3 regions of the Clostridium fungisolvens genome follow, and region 1 is predicted to be linked to each of the others. Evidence: riboswitches for the same ligand, from Rfam matches in the RefSeq annotation. Region 1 holds a riboswitch; each other region holds the start of a gene.
What was found. A riboswitch is a leader RNA that binds a small molecule or an ion and turns the genes downstream of it on or off. The one in region 1 is predicted to bind thiamine pyrophosphate.
Positions count from the first base shown of each region.

Region 2: linked by a shared signal. The riboswitch ahead of thiT (energy-coupled thiamine transporter ThiT) and the one ahead of thiW (energy coupling factor transporter S component ThiW) in region 1 are both predicted to bind thiamine pyrophosphate.
Region 3: linked by a shared signal. The riboswitch ahead of thiC (phosphomethylpyrimidine synthase ThiC) and the one ahead of thiW (energy coupling factor transporter S component ThiW) in region 1 are both predicted to bind thiamine pyrophosphate.

Region 1 covers NZ_BLZR01000001.1:474,482-480,264, forward strand. Annotated here, with positions in the region: gene bsdtw1_RS01845 (nucleoside kinase) at 1-1,543, shown strand, start outside; gene sdaAB (L-serine ammonia-lyase, iron-sulfur-dependent subunit beta) at 1,567-2,241, shown strand; gene sdaAA (L-serine ammonia-lyase, iron-sulfur-dependent, subunit alpha) at 2,279-3,154, shown strand; TPP riboswitch at 3,269-3,378, shown strand; gene thiW (energy coupling factor transporter S component ThiW) at 3,546-4,073, shown strand; gene thiD (bifunctional hydroxymethylpyrimidine kinase/phosphomethylpyrimidine kinase) at 4,074-4,886, shown strand; gene recQ (DNA helicase RecQ) at 5,410-5,783, shown strand, end outside.
Region 2 covers NZ_BLZR01000001.1:4,593,237-4,599,019, reverse strand. Annotated here, with positions in the region: gene bsdtw1_RS20425 (Mrp/NBP35 family ATP-binding protein) at 1-21, shown strand, start outside; gene bsdtw1_RS20420 (ferredoxin) at 228-416, shown strand; gene bsdtw1_RS20415 (MTH1187 family thiamine-binding protein) at 464-754, opposite strand; gene thiT (energy-coupled thiamine transporter ThiT) at 767-1,471, opposite strand; TPP riboswitch at 1,547-1,648, opposite strand; gene bsdtw1_RS20405 (hypothetical protein) at 1,678-1,887, opposite strand; gene bsdtw1_RS20400 (PadR family transcriptional regulator) at 2,177-2,629, opposite strand; gene bsdtw1_RS20395 (DegV family protein) at 2,638-3,480, opposite strand; gene bsdtw1_RS20390 (sensor domain-containing diguanylate cyclase) at 3,739-4,851, shown strand; gene bsdtw1_RS20385 (DUF3048 domain-containing protein) at 5,101-5,783, opposite strand, start outside.
Region 3 covers NZ_BLZR01000001.1:3,886,987-3,892,769, reverse strand. Annotated here, with positions in the region: gene bsdtw1_RS17160 (spore germination protein) at 1-512, shown strand, start outside; gene bsdtw1_RS17155 (Ger(x)C family spore germination protein) at 666-1,832, shown strand; gene bsdtw1_RS17150 (hypothetical protein) at 1,857-2,072, shown strand; gene bsdtw1_RS17145 (GerAB/ArcD/ProY family transporter) at 2,231-3,316, shown strand; TPP riboswitch at 3,395-3,496, shown strand; gene thiC (phosphomethylpyrimidine synthase ThiC) at 3,629-4,927, shown strand; gene thiS (sulfur carrier protein ThiS) at 4,969-5,163, shown strand; gene thiF (sulfur carrier protein ThiS adenylyltransferase ThiF) at 5,165-5,783, shown strand, end outside.

The sequences.
Region 1 (5,783 bases):
AGGCAAGTTGAACAATAAGTATTATGAGCTTAGTTGCTCCATAGAAGAGCCGGGTAAGGTGGATTTTATAGCGGCTGACGATAGAATTGGCAATAGAGCTTATGCAAGAACCTTACAATTTCTATTTATAAAAGCAACTTTAGACTTATTTCCAGAAGCTAAAATCACAATAGAACATTCTTTGAGCAAAGGCATATTTGGGGAAGTTCATATGGAAAAAGCTTTGGATGCAGAAGATATCATCTTGATTAAAAAGAAAATGGATGAACTTATAGAAAAAGATATTCCTATTAAGACTCTTAAAGTAAAAAAGGAAGAAGCAATAAAGATTTTTTCTTCATATGGTATGGAGGATAAATTAAAACTTCTTAAGAATCTTAGAAACAATGAACTTAGATTATACGAATTAGATGGAAGATATGATTATTTTTATGGTAAATTAGGCTATTCAACAGGAGTTCTTAAGTATTATGAGCTTGCTTATCATGAACCAGGTTTTTTGCTTAGGTTTCCTGAAGAAGGGAAAGGTGTAGAAATTCCTGTTTTTGAACCTCAAGAAAAGCTTGAGAAGATATTTCAAGAAACAGAGCAGTGGCTCAATATATTAGATATTGCAGATGTAGGTTCGTTAAATGAAAAGGTGCTTAGGAAGGAATTTGATGAAATAATAAGAGTTTCAGAGGCATTGCATGAAAAGAAAATAGCATATATTGCAGATATGATTCATGATAGAAATGAAGTGAAAATAGTACTCATTGCCGGTCCGTCATCTTCAGGTAAAACCACTTTTTCAAAAAGATTAGCAATACAATTGAGGGTTAATGGATTAATTCCAATTCCTATTTCCCTTGATGATTATTTTATTGATAGAGATAAAACACCACTTGATGAAGAAGGAAAGCCAGACTTTGAATCAATTTACGCACTAGATCTAGAATTATTTAATAAACAATTAAATCTTTTGCTTGAGGGAGAAAAGGTTACTATACCATCTTATAATTTTAAAACTGGAACAAGGGATGAAGAAGGTCATGATATGCAGCTTCCTCAAAATGGAGTGTTAATAATTGAAGGGATACATGGACTGAATGATATTTTAACTTCGACTATTCCTGATCACAATAAATTTAAAATTTATATAAGTGCCTTGACACAACTTAACGTAGACAATCATAATAGAATTGCAACAGCAGATGTAAGAAAAATAAGAAGAATTGTAAGAGATTTTCTATCTAGAGGTTACGGTGGAGATGAAACTCTAAAAATGTGGCCTTCAATAAAGCGAGGAGAAGAAAGAAATATATTTGTATATCAAGAGCAGGCAGATGTTATGTTCAATTCAACTTTAGTGTATGAATTATCAGTTCTAAAAAACTGCGCTATTGAGGAATTGTCCAAAATACATCAGGATAGTGAAGTATACAATGAAGCTGAAAGGCTTATAGATTTTCTAAAACTTTTCGAAGCTATAGATAGTGATATGGTTCCTGAAAATTCTATCCTAAGAGAATTCATAGGTGGCAGTTGCTTTTATAAATATTGATTTTTAAATATGGAGTGTGACAAATGAAAAAATATGGAGCTTTTGATATAATTGGGCCTATTATGGTTGGGCCATCAAGCTCTCATACTGCAGGGGCAGCTAGGCTTGCAAAAGTTGCAGCTGCCATTGCTGGTGAGAGAGTAAAAGAGGTTACATTTCTTCTTCACGGTTCTTTTAGTAAGACCTATAAGGGACATGGCACTGATAGGGCTTTGGTTGCAGGCATACTTGGAATGGAACCTAGCGATTTAAGACTTAGAGAATCTATTGATATTGCTAGGGAAAAAGGGATAAAGATTGAATTCAAGGAAAAATATCTAGGAGAAGTTCATCCAAACACAGTTAAATTTGTAATAAAGGATGAAAATGATAGAATTTCTGAGATAACAGGCTCTTCGATTGGTGGAGGAAGTATTGTAATAACTGAAGTAAATGGCCAGGAAGTTAACTTTACAGGTCAGTATCCAACGGTAATAATATCTCATAGAGATGTTCCTGGAGCAGTATCTAAAGTATCATCAATTCTTTATGATAATAATATAAACATAGCTTTTATGAGCGTATTTAGAACTACAAAGGGTAAGGCAGCTACAATGATATTTGAAGTTGACAGCATTCTTACAGATGAAGTTGTAAAAGAGATAAAGCAGGTAGAAGCTGTTGATAATGTTATAAAAATAAATCCAGTTAAGGCTTAAATATAAATTAATCCTATTAGGGAGGGAAAAACAAAAGATGGTTAGGAATGGGGAAGAACTTATTAGTTTATGTAAAAAGAATAATTGGACTATTAGCGAATTTGCAATTCAATCAGAGATGGAGAGAAGTGAGTCTACCAGAGAAGCTATCCTTGAAGAAATGATGAAAAGCCTTAGGGTTATGATTGAAGCAACTGCTGAAGGTTGCGAAAAAGAAGTACATTCAGTAAGTGGTTTGATTGGTGGAGATGGATACAAGCTTCAAAATTACTTAAAGCAAGGGAAGAGCTTAACTGGAGATGTTATGGTATCTGCTATGGCAAAGGCTATATCCTGTGCTGAAGTAAATGCATCTATGGGAAGAATTGTTGCGTGTCCTACAGCTGGTTCTTGCGGAATACTTCCTGCAGTACTTCTTACTGTGGGAGAAAAATTACAATTATCTAATGAGAAGTTAGTTGAGGGATTATTTGCAGCAGCAGCTATTGGTAGCATAATAGCTCAAAATGCAACAGTGGCTGGTGCAGAAGGTGGATGTCAGGCTGAATGTGGCGCTGCAGCAGCAATGAGTGCGGCGGCAGTTGTGGAACTAATGGGTGGGACACCTGAAATGAGTTTAGATGCAGCTGCTATAGTTATAAAGAACATACTAGGACTCGTATGTGACCCTATAGCTGGACTTGTTGAAGTTCCTTGCGCAAAGAGAAACTTCGCAGGAGCAGTGAGTGCTTTAACTACTGCTGACTTGGTTATGGCAGGAGTGAATTCAAAGATACCTTTTGATGATACTGTGGATGCTATGTATAGAGTAGGTAAGAGTTTGCCGAGCGAACTTAGAGAGACAGCTCAAGGTGGTTTAGCTGTTACTAAAACTGGTTTAAAACTTAAGAAACAAGTCTTTGGTGATGAATAAGAATATTTAGGAAAGTAAGCAAGAATCAATGTTTAAGCTAGGATTGGTAGTGATGAAAATAGTGACAATCTATAGCTTTTATGTTAAGATAATTTATATTAAAAAATAAATAATAATCTGTGCTAGAGGGGCTGGTTATGCCGGCTGAGATAGAGAACGATATTCTCTGACTCTTAACACCTGAACTGGTTAAAGCCAGCGTAGGGAAGCAACAATAATTTTGTTAATTAATGCAGCTTTCTAGCTGCATTTTTTTGCTGTATAGTAAAGTATAAAGTTTCTAAGTTAACTAAACCTAGGTATTTAAAGTGTCTTAGAAATTTATTATGGATATAAGCAAAAAACAGAGTTTATATGATTCCTTCACAGATTAAAAGAAGGAGGCTTTTTTATGAAACAAAGTAGTGCTAATGTAAAAAATAATCAGAGTATGGTATATAAGTTAACCTTAAGTGGTTTATTTATTGCTTTTGGTACAGTTACAGGATCAGTTTTCTATATACCATTTTTAGGCGGAAAGATGTTTCCGGTTCAACACTTTTTAAATGTAGTTGCAGCAGTAGTACTTGGACCTTTCTATGGAGTAGCTAATGCTTTTTGCATCTCGCTACTAAGAAATATTTTAGGGACAGGTTCCATACTAGCATTTCCGGGAAGTATGGTTGGAGCTTTTTTAGCAGGAATAGTTTATAAGAAATTTAAAAATATATACCTTACAGCTGTAGGTGAGTTCGTAGGAACAGGAATACTAGGAGCCTTAATAGCATACCCAATGGCTACAATGATATTAGGTAAAAAGGTAGCTGCTTTTGCATATGTGTTCCCATTCTCATTAAGCTGTGCTGGAGGAGCAATCCTTGCAGTAATATTATTATCAGTACCAGTTATAAGAAAGGTGATCAAAAGGGAGGCATTATAAATGATAAGAAAGGCACTTACAATAGCAGGTTCAGATACTTGTGGAGGCGCTGGAATTCAAGCAGATATAAAATCATTTTCAGCTAATGGAGTTTATGGAATGAGTGTTATAACTGCAATAACCGTTCAAAATACTCAAGGTGTTTTTGGTATACAGGATGTTAACCCAGATATAATAGAGAAGCAAATAGAAGCTATATTCGATGATATTGAAGTTGATGCTATAAAGATAGGGATGGTATCTAAAATAGAATCAATTAATGCTATAGCATCCGCTCTAAAAAAGATAGATAAATTACCACCAGTAATTTTAGATCCAGTAATGGTTTCAAAAAGTGGATTTAAGCTTCTTTCTGAAGATGCAAAAGAAACTCTTATAAAAGAGCTATTTCCATTAGCGGAGGTTATTACACCAAATATACCAGAGGCAGAAGAAATTTTAGGATATCAAATAACAAACTTTGAAGAAATGTATAAGGCTGCGAAGGATTTAAAAGAATTAGGACCTAAATATGTTCTTGTCAAAGGTGGACATCTTGAAGGAGATGCTATAGATTCTTTATTTGATGGAGAAAAGCTCATAAGCTTTAAGCAGGAAAGAATAAACACAAAAAATACGCATGGTACTGGATGTACATTATCTTCAGCTATAGCAGCTAATGTTGCAAAGGGCATGAGTATGGTTGAGGCAGTAGAGGAAGCTAAAAAGTATATAACAATAGCTATTGAACACAGTATAGAACTTGGTAAAGGGGTAGGACCAACTAACCACTTTTATGAGCTTTACAGAAAAGCAGGTCTAAATAACGAATAAAAATATTTATAGTTGGAATTTCTATAAATAATCTTAGATAAATTAAAGGCGATGCAATTAAACATGTTGAAATTAATTGCTTATTCATCCGATGCTTTAATGAGCTTACGCAAAGAATTAATATGATTTTGTCATATTCCATGGCTAAAACTGTAAACTCACTACGTTCGAACAGTACAGTTTCTTAACGCCATTCCATTTGAAAAAATCATTTAATTCTAGCGGCTTGCTCATATAGCATCTACTGCATAACCAATTAATTTCAATAATATTATTAAACACTGAAAATATAACAAAAGTATAAGATAAATAATACAAGTCAATAATTAAAGATAAGATGAATCAGTTTATTTATAAGTAAGCTGATTCATTTTTACTATATAAAAAACTATAAAACTTTCAGGAAGATTGCTTCACAACTTTTCTATGTTAGTATAAATTCATACAATTATTTTCTTATAGAAATTGGATTGTATAAAAAGTATAATTAAAGGTATAAATGTGACAAGAGAAGAGGTGCCAGATGGATAATTCACTAAAGGTATTAAAAAAAGTATTTGGTTTTTCTAGTTTTAGAGAAGGACAAAGAGAAATAATACAAACCATATTAAGTGGAAGAGATGTATTTGCTGTTATGCCTACCGGTGGTGGAAAGTCTGTTTGTTATCAGATACCAGCAGTTTTAATGGGAGGTATAACTTTAGTAATATCGCCTCTTATTTCTTTAATGAAAGATCAAGTAGATAGTATAAATAATGTAGGAATAAATGCTGCATTCATAAATAGCACTATAAATAAAAATGAAATAGTTGAAATAATTGAAGATGCACTCATAGGAAAATATAAGCTGATATATATTGCACCAGAAAGATTAGAGTTAGATTACTGCGTTAAACT
Region 2 (5,783 bases), 4.1 Mb from region 1:
CTCTTTGCAGGATTATATTAAAAGACTTCTGTGATATGAATTAACCTTAAATTTAGCCCTAACAGTATTAAAGCATCGGATGACTATTCAATTCATTTCAACATGATGCGTTAATAAAGCTATTAATTAAATATTCAAGTTTCATTGTTAAATTATCATTTTCTAGACATAAAATGAAACCTTTAGGAGATAATATAGATGTTAATTATTTTTGAGGAGGAAGTTTTATGAGAGCTGACGTAGATAAGGATACTTGTATTGGATGTGGACTTTGTCCATCTATTTGCCCAGAGGTATTTGATATGGAGGATGATGGAAAAGCTGCAGCGGTAAATCCTGATGTTCCTGAAGGAGTAGAGGATTCAGCTAAGGAAGCTGAAGAAAGTTGTCCTGTAAATGCAATATCAGTAGAATAGTACTATATTGAAAAAGCAGTGCTTTTAGCACTGCTTTTTTACTTTAATTATCTATGGTTTTTTAGTTTTTCATCAATTGAAATACCGCCATACCTTTCATCGAGTCTAACAACAGTTACTACTCGGTCAATTCCTAGGTCAAAGGGTATCCTGTGAGCTTTTTTTATTACTTCAAATACTTTGTCCAATTCACCTTCAATAGTTGTACTCATGGCACCAACTTCATATTTTAACCCTGATTGTCCTATATACTCAATTACCTTATCTACTACTTTATACATTTCATCTTCACTTGCACATGGAACTAATGGCATTACTGCTATATCTACTATGACCATATCAATACCTCACTAATATGAGCCTAGAGAGGCTTGTTTAACAAGTCTTTCAACTGGTAGGAAATAAAGTATTATAACGCATATGATTGCCTCTGCGCCCATTATTAAGCCATTTACAGTTAAGGAATATATCCATACAGATGTACCAGCAGGTGCATATTCACCAAAGAATACAACTCCAGATATAAAATGGCATAGGAACCTTCCGAAAATTGCAATAATACATGCTAACAACTTTGTGTTTGCACCTAGTATTTTGCTGTTTTTAAAGAAACCAGATAAACCAAGAGCAGCAAATGCTAAAGGGTAATCAAATAGTAATTGCACTGGATGAACAATATAAGGATCAGTAAGAAGATTTATCAAACCATATAAAAATCCAGTTAGAAGGCCAACAGATGGACCATATATTAGCCCGATAAGTATTATAGGAATCATACTTCCAGGAGTAACACTTCCACCTTGAGGAAAGTGATATAATTTAAGCGCTTGTAGAATAGTAGCTAGAGCAAGTGCTAAGGCAATTCTTGCTATAAGCTTTGCATCAAATTTAATTTTCCTTGAGGCTGCAAAAACTCCTATTAGTACTGCACAACCTAATAATGCTATAACATTCATAGGGTTTGTAAAGATGTCTGCTAAATTTTTTGGTAAACTGCTAAATTTAGATAGTCCCTCAAAAAATTCTTTAACCATTTGACTAAAGTAATTAATCATAATAATCCCCCTTTTAGTGTTTAAGGAGTGAAAAGCGAGAGAAAAAAACCGTATTCCAGACGGAATACGGTTGATATACTATCAATAACGCTTTCCTACGCTGGTATTATCCAGATCAGGTATGAGGGTTAATGAACGAAGTCATCTCTCAGCCTTAAGGCACCCCTAGCACACTGTTTTAATTTAGCATTATTATACTCCAAATTTTAGAAAAAATCAATTTGTTTATTGCTGTTAGACTTATCATGTGAGAAGGAATTTGTATCAACAGAATTCCTCATAGTTATGGGTATATCAACTGTATCGCCAACTTTAACATTTTGAGAGAGCCTAGATACATCTAAATCTATAGTGCTTCCATCTTCTAAAGATATGAAAGCATCGGTTTTGTTCATGTCTAAAACTTTTCCTTTCAAAAAATCACCTCTTTGCTAAATTTATATACGTAAAAAAATCTTTTTTATAAACACTAGTCTTTACTTTTAATAAATATTTATACTGAAAAAATCATTTAATTGTAATTGCTCGCTCATATAGCATCTTCTGTATAACCAATTAATTTCAACAATATTCTTAAACATAGCCTTATCTAATTGAATTATAAATTTATAAAGAATAAAAAAAGTAAGACTTATAAAAGTCTTACTTCAATATTTTGACGAAAAATCAGTACATAAAGTTGAGAATCTGATTGTATAAATACTTCTAATATAAATCAGAATAAATTATTTTAAAAACATCTAATGCTTCTTCTATCTTAATTTTTAGGAGAGATTTTCTGTTGTTAAATTCTTTGAAACCTTTATCTGTAAGAGTGTAAACTTTCATGAATTTTTTCTTAGGATCATCCCATTCGCCGAGTATAAGATCTTCTTTTTCAAACTTCTTTAGTAAAGGATATATTCCGCCAGTGCTAGGAACCCATAAGCCATTAGTTCTTTCTCCTATTTTATGAGATATATCATTTCCGTTTGTAGGACCCAAACTTAATATATAAAGAACATAAATTGGAAGCAGACCTTTAGTAAGTACTTGTCCTACGGCCTCTTTTTCTTTTTGAACTTTTTTTAGCTCATTGAGTTTTTGCTTATATTCCTCATACAGGCGTTTTTCTTCAGCTTTTATATCTTCTATGTTACTAAATTTAAATTCGTCCACTATAACGACTATTCCCTTTGTATAGCAAGGCCTAAGAGTCCAGGTCCTGCGTGTACCCCTAATGCTGGCCCGATGGTTGATATACTTATATGAGTTATATTTGGTAAATCCTTTACAACTTCTAAGAAAGCTTTTGCTTCATCCAATGCATCACCCTGTAGTATCCAAACCTTACATTTAGAGATACTTAGATGCTCATCTAGTATTTCTCTTAACTTACCTATAGCTTGCTTTCTACCTCTTGCCTTAGAATGAGTGAAATAAATACCATCATCATTTATAGAGATTATTGGCTTTATATTTAGCATTTCTCCTATAGTTCCAGAAACCTTTCCGATTCTTCCACCTTTTTTTAAATAATCTAGAGTTTTAAGTGTAAAGTAACCATCAGTTTTTTCTCTAAGTTTTGGTAGAACTTCGATTATTTCTTCAAAAGTGCTACCTGATTCTATCATTTCAGCTGCTACTAAAGTTATAGCGCCTTGAGGCATACTTAAGGTTTTAGAATCAAAGATATATGTCTTTAGATTTGGATGATTCTCAGCTATTATTCTTAAACTATTTGCAGTGCCAGAAAGTCCGGACGATATACTTATAGATATAGCATGTGTATATCCTTGAGCTTCAATTTGGTTCAAGGTATTTTCTATAAATTGTCCATCAGGAAGTGATGTTTTTGGTATTTCTTTTTCAAGAGATAGGTATAACTCTTCTGGGCTTATCTCTAGCCTGTCTAAATAATCATTATCTTTATATATAATTCTTAAAGGTAAGAAAAACATATTATATTTATTTAAAATTTCAGTGTCTAAATCACAGCCACTATCAGTAATTAAAGCTATTTTTTGCAAGGTATATTCCTCCTCAGATCTATTATGATTAAATTATATCACAAGTGATAACTATATCAATACTGATATAGTTGAAGAAAAAAATTTGATCATTTGAATATTATACATATATTGCGTTGAATAAGTATTAAATTATTCAATCATATATTTAAAAAAATTAAAAAATTAATTATAATATAAGAGCAGGTTGTACGTAAAGGTAATTGTAATTTTAAGGTGTCAATATTAAGTTTATTTTTATTTTTTGGGGTGAAGATTTTGAAAAAAGATTTTCTGATATATATAGTATTGGCTTTTCAATTATTTTTTATAATATTTTTTATTATAAAAAATATTAAGTTGAAAAATAATATTATGCAGATAGAAATAATAAAGAAAGAAATATATAGTATGGGTAAAAAGATAAGCACTACTGATAGTCGAAGCTTAGTGTATGAAATTATGCTGGACTCAGCGATGTCTATAATTAGTAAAGCTAATAGAGGTAGTGTTCTAGTATTAGAAGAAGACGATTATTTTCACTATAGAGCAATCAAAGGATATCCCAAAGATCTATTAAACATGAAGATAAAAAGAGAAGATGTGTATCTTTATAAGTATAATAGACTAGCAGATATTTGTATTCTTAAGATGCCATTCAATGACAAAGAAGACATATTTAATGACAGTATTTCGAGTGAGATCCAGTTATTAGAGAAAGGAACTAATATCAAAAGTGTTTTATTTTCACCAATTTATATAGATAATGAAGTTGTAGCTATAGTAAATTTAGATAGTACTGTACCTGATGCATTATTTAATAAAGCTGATATAGACAAAATGAAGTATATAAATCATGAGCTTGAGCTTGCGCTTAAAAATTTCCTGTCTCAAGAGCAGCTCAGGTATATAGCAACACATGATGAACTTACCAATCTTTACAATAGGAGGAGTTTCAAAGACTATTTTAGTAGAGAAATTCTAGATATGCAAAGAAAAAAACATATATCACAGGTTGCTCTTATAGATTTAGATGATTTTAAATTTATAAATGATAATTATGGTCATAGTGAAGGGGACAAGGCGCTTATAATAATGTCAGATGCTTTGAGGATCAACTTGAATAACAATGACCTCTATGCTAGGATGTCAGGGGATGAATTTGTAATACTTTTTAGAAATAGCACTCAGAAACAGGCTGTTGAGAAAATTATGAGTATGAAAGATTATTTACTAAGAAATTGTACTGCGAAGAATCGCATAGATTTTAGTTATGGATTAGTTCAGATAGATGGAATAAATAATCTAAGTATAGATGCAATTCTTTCTATAGCAGATAAAAATATGTATAAAGACAAAAGAGAGAAGAAGTGTAAGAGTGAATGTACCTAAGCACTTTTATAAATTTCGAATCCAACTGGTATATCTATAGATAAACTACTTTATATTAGAATTTATCCAAATAAACATTCGTATAATCATCTTATTTGGAACTTATATATCTATATAATAAAAAAGTTGACGGAAATGTAATCCGTCAACTTTTTTAGTGTATAGTAAAGTACTAGATTTACTTAATGTATATTTGGAAATGCAGATGCATTAAAAAACTCACTGAAGAAGGTTGCTTCAGCGACTTCTTTAATTATAGGTTGGAGTGACTGAGTTATCGATTATATGCCATATTGTGTTACCTTTTGCTAGGTAAACTTTATTGCCATCTGCAGTGGTCAGTTCAGTTTGGGTATTAGAAGTAGTTCTGGACCATAGGATTTTTTCAACTTTACCATTAGAGAATAAGTACCCAGATCCCTTTCCAATCATAGCTATATCTAAATGTAAATTATCAGATTGAATCTTTATAGGGGTTTGTTGTACGACTATATTGGTAAAAGAAAGAGGTATATTATTGTTTTTATCGATAGATTTGACACCGTCCATATACTTCTCATATTTACCATTAACAAACTTATAATTAGTTGTGTAAAAATTATTCAGTTTTAAATTTACTACGGTTGCATTAGCTAAGTCTTCATTTTTCCAAAAGGAATTGTCAAAAGAAAGATTTGATGTTATATCTATTTTTATATTGTTGGAAGTTATATACTTACGTATCTTATCAGCAGAAGTATATAGATTATGAGGAGCTTTTCTAGAAGCATCTCTATAAAAATATGCCCCATTGGCTATCTCATTTATGCTTTTTATAGAAGAGTCTGCTTTTATGGTTGATAGGGCTTCAGCACTTCCCCCACAATGGGCAAACGGTAAGTTATATTCCTCAGCAATAGATAAGAAGTAAGGTCGAACACTTCTTATAGGGC
Region 3 (5,783 bases), 3.4 Mb from region 1:
TACCTTTCCCTGCAGTTGTAGAAGCAGGACTTATGATAATTACATTTGAAATTTTAAGAGAAGCAGGAGTTAGGTTGCCTAGGCCAGTAGGTCAGGCGGTAAGTATAGTTGGAGCGCTGGTAATAGGAGAAGCGGCTGTGTCAGCTGGACTTGTAGGTGGCTTACTAGTAATAGTTATAGCACTTACTGCTGTGTCAAGCTTCGTGGTTCCAGTATATACGGATGTTGTATCTATATTAAGAATAGTATTTTTAATATTAGGAGGAGCACTTGGAATCTTCGGGCTAGGAATTGGTATACTCATCGTATTTGCACATGCAGTATCCTTAAAGTCTTTTGGGGTACCGTATTTCTCTCCACTAGCTCCATTAGTTAAGGATGATATAAAGGATACACTAGTAAGAGCTCCTTTATGGAAAATGAATAAAAGGCCTGTTTCGATTGCATGGAAAAATATTTTCAGACAAGATGAAGATATGAAGCCTAATTTTAATGATAAAGAAGAAAATTAAGTGTTTAATAAGGCATTATCTTAGTGGAATTTAATCTATATGCATTGGAGAATATATATGAATTGTAGGATCTAGTCTCTGTGGATTTTGGGAGCATACAAAATCATAGTTGAGTCAGGAACTCTATAGTTGATACAGAGGTGAAGTGAAATTATGAAAAATATAAAAAATACAATTATGTTGTCCATTTGTGTAATCCTATCATTAAGTCTTACTTCCTGTTGGAGTTCAGTAGAGTTAAATAAATTAGGAATAGTAACTGGCGTTGCTCTAGATAAATCAAGTAAGGCGGAAGATTTAAATATTACAGCTCAGATAGGAGTGCCTAAACTTGAAAAGTCTAACTCAGGGGTGGGTGGTAAAGCACAGTTTATAAATATTAAGGAAAAGGGAAAAAATGTTTCAGATGCTCTTAAGAACATTAGCAGAGAATACAATAGAGAACTTTTCTTCGCACATAATCAAGTAGTTATATTCAACAAAGATTTAGCACAGCAAGGAATAAGTGAACAATTGGATTTCTTTTTAAGACAAAGAGAGATGAGACCTTTAACTTGGATGCTAGTAAGTAATGGGGAAGCTGCAAGTATTCTTGAAACTAATACTAATACACAGGATGACCCAGGGATCAATATAGGCAAATTGATTAAAAATGAAAAAAACGTATCTCAACTTCCAAGCATAAATTTTAAAGAATTTACGGCACGATTAATGAGTAAAACCACTTCACCAGTTATACCAATAATAGATATGAAAACAGTTGATGAGAAAACAAAGGTACCTTATATAGCAAGCACAGCCGTTTTTAAAAAAGACAAAATGATAGGTGAGCTTAATGAAAGTGAATCCATGGGGCTGCTATGGGGAATAAATAAGGTAAAGTATGGAACGATTACAGTAAATTCTCCAAATGGAAATGATAAAGTGGCTGTAAGAATATTAAGAGCAAAGACTCATATAAAACCTAAGGTGGAAGGTGAACATATATATATGAATATATATATTGATGCAGAAGGAGATATATTGGAACAAACATCTTCAGAAGATTTGTCAATACCAAAAATCATCAAGGTTGTTGAGGAAAATGAAAATTTATATATTGGCAATCAAGTTTTGTCTACCTGGAGTAAAGCTAAAGAAATGAATGCAGATGTATTTGGATTTGGAGATCTGATATATAAATATAAACCAAAGAAGTGGAAGGCAATTGAGAATAAGTGGGATACTGAGTTTCAGAAAATAACTGTTAATGTGGAAGTAGATGCAAAAATAAGAAGAATGGGTAAAATAACAAAGCCATCTACTTATCAAGGAAAATAGAAGCATATTTTATGAGGTGAATATATGTTTTTGATGATTATTTCCTTTGTAATTATAATACTTATGGAACTTTCAGAGCTACTGAGAAAAAGGCAATTTAGAGAATTGCTAGCTTTTGGGATATTTACTTTAATCGCATTAATTATAAGTATATTTTATGTTTTGAGAATTCCTATATTCAATCCAGTAGAAATTTTACAATATATAATTAAGGATTTACTTCATTTAAATTATAGATAAATAGAATTTGTATACTAATTTTTTTACATATTTTATTAAAAAACATTATATCCGGAAGTTACTACATTAACTTCTGATAGGCTATAAAAAGTCTAGAAAGAATCACTAAGCTAGATAACATAAATAAGTTTGAAACTATAATGGGAGAAGTGCTGATTATGAAGATAGAGAAGGGCATGATATCAAGCTCAGAGTTAATGTTTCTGATAATAGCCTTACTTCAAGGATCTACGCTCACTGCAACTTTTATAAGTGGAGTTACTAAACAAGATACTTGGGTGGTAGTTGTGGTAAGTATTTTTATACTATGCTTTTTGCTGCAAGTTTATTTAAATTTGGTTCAGCGCTTTCCAGAAAAAAATATTATAGAGATAAATGATATTACATATGGAAAATATCTTGGAAAATTCATATCAATCATTTATATATATCATTTTTGGTTCATAGTGGCTGCAAATTTAAGATTTATAGCTGATTTTTTCTCTACTTTTCTTATGCAGGAAACAGATATTATTGTCTTTATAGTGGCTATAAGTATCGCTTGTATATATGTAATTAGGAAAGGATTAGAGGTTCTAGCAAGAATGGCACCGTTTTTTACTGTTTTTACAATAGTAATAGCCATTATAATTATTATCATGCTTTTTGAGCAATATGATATTAAAAATATGTTACCTATGTTTCAACTTAATTCAATTCAGTTTCTACATGGGGTAAATGTAATAACTGTAATACCATTTGGAGAACTTTTAATATTTCTAATGATATTTCCAAGCGTAAGAGATAAAGAAAATATAAAGAAATATTCTTTCAAAGGGATGTTCATAGGCGTAGCATTTTTCCTATTGATTGTTGTTAGAAATACACTAGCCCTCGGAATAGTAGGTGAATTGGAGATTCAGTCTTCACTTCAAGTTGCAAAGCTAATAGATATCGCTGATATTATCAGCAGGCTAGAATCATTAATAGCAGTTGTATTGTTATTTAATGTATTCATGAAAATTGCGATATTCTGCTATGGAACTGTATTAAGCTTAGCTCAAATTCTTAAACTTAGAACCTACAAACATATGGTTTCACCTATAGTTATTATTAGCATAATATTTTCAATTACTATGTATGAATCACCAGTAAATCAGTCATATACTGCTGCAAATATATATCCAGTCTATGCTTGGATTCCAGAAATATTATTTCCTATAACATCACTTATAATAGCTAAACTTAGAAATTTAAAGCAGTAAATAACCAATATTTAATTTACAAATAAATATAATAGAGGTATAATCGTCATGTAAAACTAATAAAAATTAAATATACCAGATATTTGCTGGGGGTGCCGCAAGGCTGAGAGGGATACTTTATCCTAACTCCATGAACCTGATATGGTTAGAACCATCGTAGGGAAGCAAGGGCTTTATTCGTACTTAAGCTTGCTTTTTGCAAGTTTTTTTATTTGAATAAATATGCTGTTAAGCAGTCTTTTGTATTTCTTACAATTGACTGCTTTTTTGTTTTCTTTATTAAAAAAATTATATTTAAGGAGAGATTATTGTATGAATTACACAACACAAATGGATGCTGCTAAGAAAGGAATTATAACTAAGGAAATGGAAGTAGTTGCAGAAAAGGAAAAACTAGATGTAGAAGTCCTAAGAACACTTATTGCTGAAGGTAAAGTTGTTATTCCTTCAAATAAAAATCATAAATCTTTAAGTGCGGAAGGTGTGGGACAAGGCCTTCGAACAAAGATAAATGTAAACTTAGGAATTTCAAAGGACTGTTGTGACCTTGATGTTGAATTGGAAAAAGTGAGAACTGCGATAAATATGAAGGCTGAAGCAATAATGGATTTATCTAACTATGGAAAAACTGAACACCTAAGAAAAAAGATTGTGGACATGTCTACTGCAATGCTTGGAACAGTTCCGATGTATGATGCTATAGGCTTCTATGATAAAGATCTTAAGGATATAACTGTGGATGAATTTTTCAGAGTAGTGGAAAAGCATGGAGAAGATGGAGTGGATTTTGTAACAATTCATGCAGGACTAAACAAAGAAACTGCTAAGATAGTAAAAAACAATCCTAGACTTACAAACATAGTTTCAAGAGGAGGTTCGTTGCTTTTTGCATGGATGGAACTTAATAAAGCTGAAAATCCATTTTATGAGTATTATGATAGGCTTTTAGATATTTGCGAAAAATATGATATTACAATTTCTTTAGGGGATGCTTGTAGACCAGGTTCTATAAAGGATGCTACTGATCCAGCACAAATAAAGGAATTGATTACTTTAGGTGAACTTACAAAGAGAGCTTGGGAAAGAAATGTACAAGTTATGATTGAAGGACCTGGACATATGCCTCTAAATGAAATACAAGCTAATATGCTTTTGGAAAAAAAACTATGCCATGGAGCCCCTTTTTATGTACTAGGACCTTTAGTAACTGATGTAGCTCCAGGGTATGATCATATAACTTCAGCTATAGGTGGTGCAATTGCGGCTTCTAGTGGTGCTGATTTCTTATGCTATGTTACACCTGCGGAACATTTAAGACTTCCAACCTTAGAAGATATGAAGGAAGGAATAATAGCAGCAAAGATAGCAGCTCATGCTGGAGATATTGCAAAAGGAGTGAAAGGTGCAATGGATTGGGACAATGCAATGAGTAAGGCAAGAGCAGATCTAGATTGGGAGAAAATGTTTGAACTATCCATAGATGAGGAAAAAGCAAGAAGATACAGAAAAGAATCTTCACCAGAAAACCCAGATAGCTGCACAATGTGTGGAAAGATGTGTTCTATGAGAACCATGAAAAAGATATTAAACAATGAGGATCTAAATATTTAGAAGATTTTAAAATAAAGAATTTATATTTGGAGTTGTAATAGATGCTATTAAATGGAGAAAAGAAAGAGTTCAGAGAGAACATAACAGTAGAAGAACTTTTAGAAGAACTAAAGATAAATTCAGATAAAGTTGTTGTAGAAGTAGATAGAATAATTATTGATAAGAATGAATACTCGATTAAAAAGTTAAGATCTGATTCAGAAGTAGAATTAATAAGATTTGTAGGAGGAGGCTAAATTGAGAATATATGTAAATGAGGTTCTAAGGGAAGTAGCAGATGATAGTACAGCTTACTCTATAAGAGAAGATTTTAAGGCAGATGCAGATATACTAATATATAACTCCTTTCCATTAAAGCAAGATATAAAGGTTAAGGCACTAGATAAGATTGTTTTAATAAAAAGAGGAGAGATGCCTTCTAAGGAAGAGCTGGAGGCTCTTATGGTAGCGAGGCATACCCCCTTTGTTCATGAGAAACTTAAAAAAGCTAAGGTTGGTATTGCCGGGCTTGGAGGTCTTGGGTCCAATGCGGCAGTAGCCTTAGCAAGGATGGGTATAGGAAAGCTTTTGCTCATTGATTTTGACATAGTTGAACCTAGTAATTTGAATAGGCAGTATTATTTTGTAAGACATATTGGTATGAAGAAAACAGAAGCTATGAAAGATATAATAAATGATTGTAATCCTTTCGTAGATGTTGAAATAAAAGATATTAGGCTTGATGAAAGTAATATTGAAGATATTTTTCAAGATGTTGATATAATAATCGAGGCTTTTGATGATCCTTCAGCAAAAGCAACTTTGGTAAGAACTGTTTTAAGTGGTATGAAAGATAAGAAAATAATAGCTGCTTCTG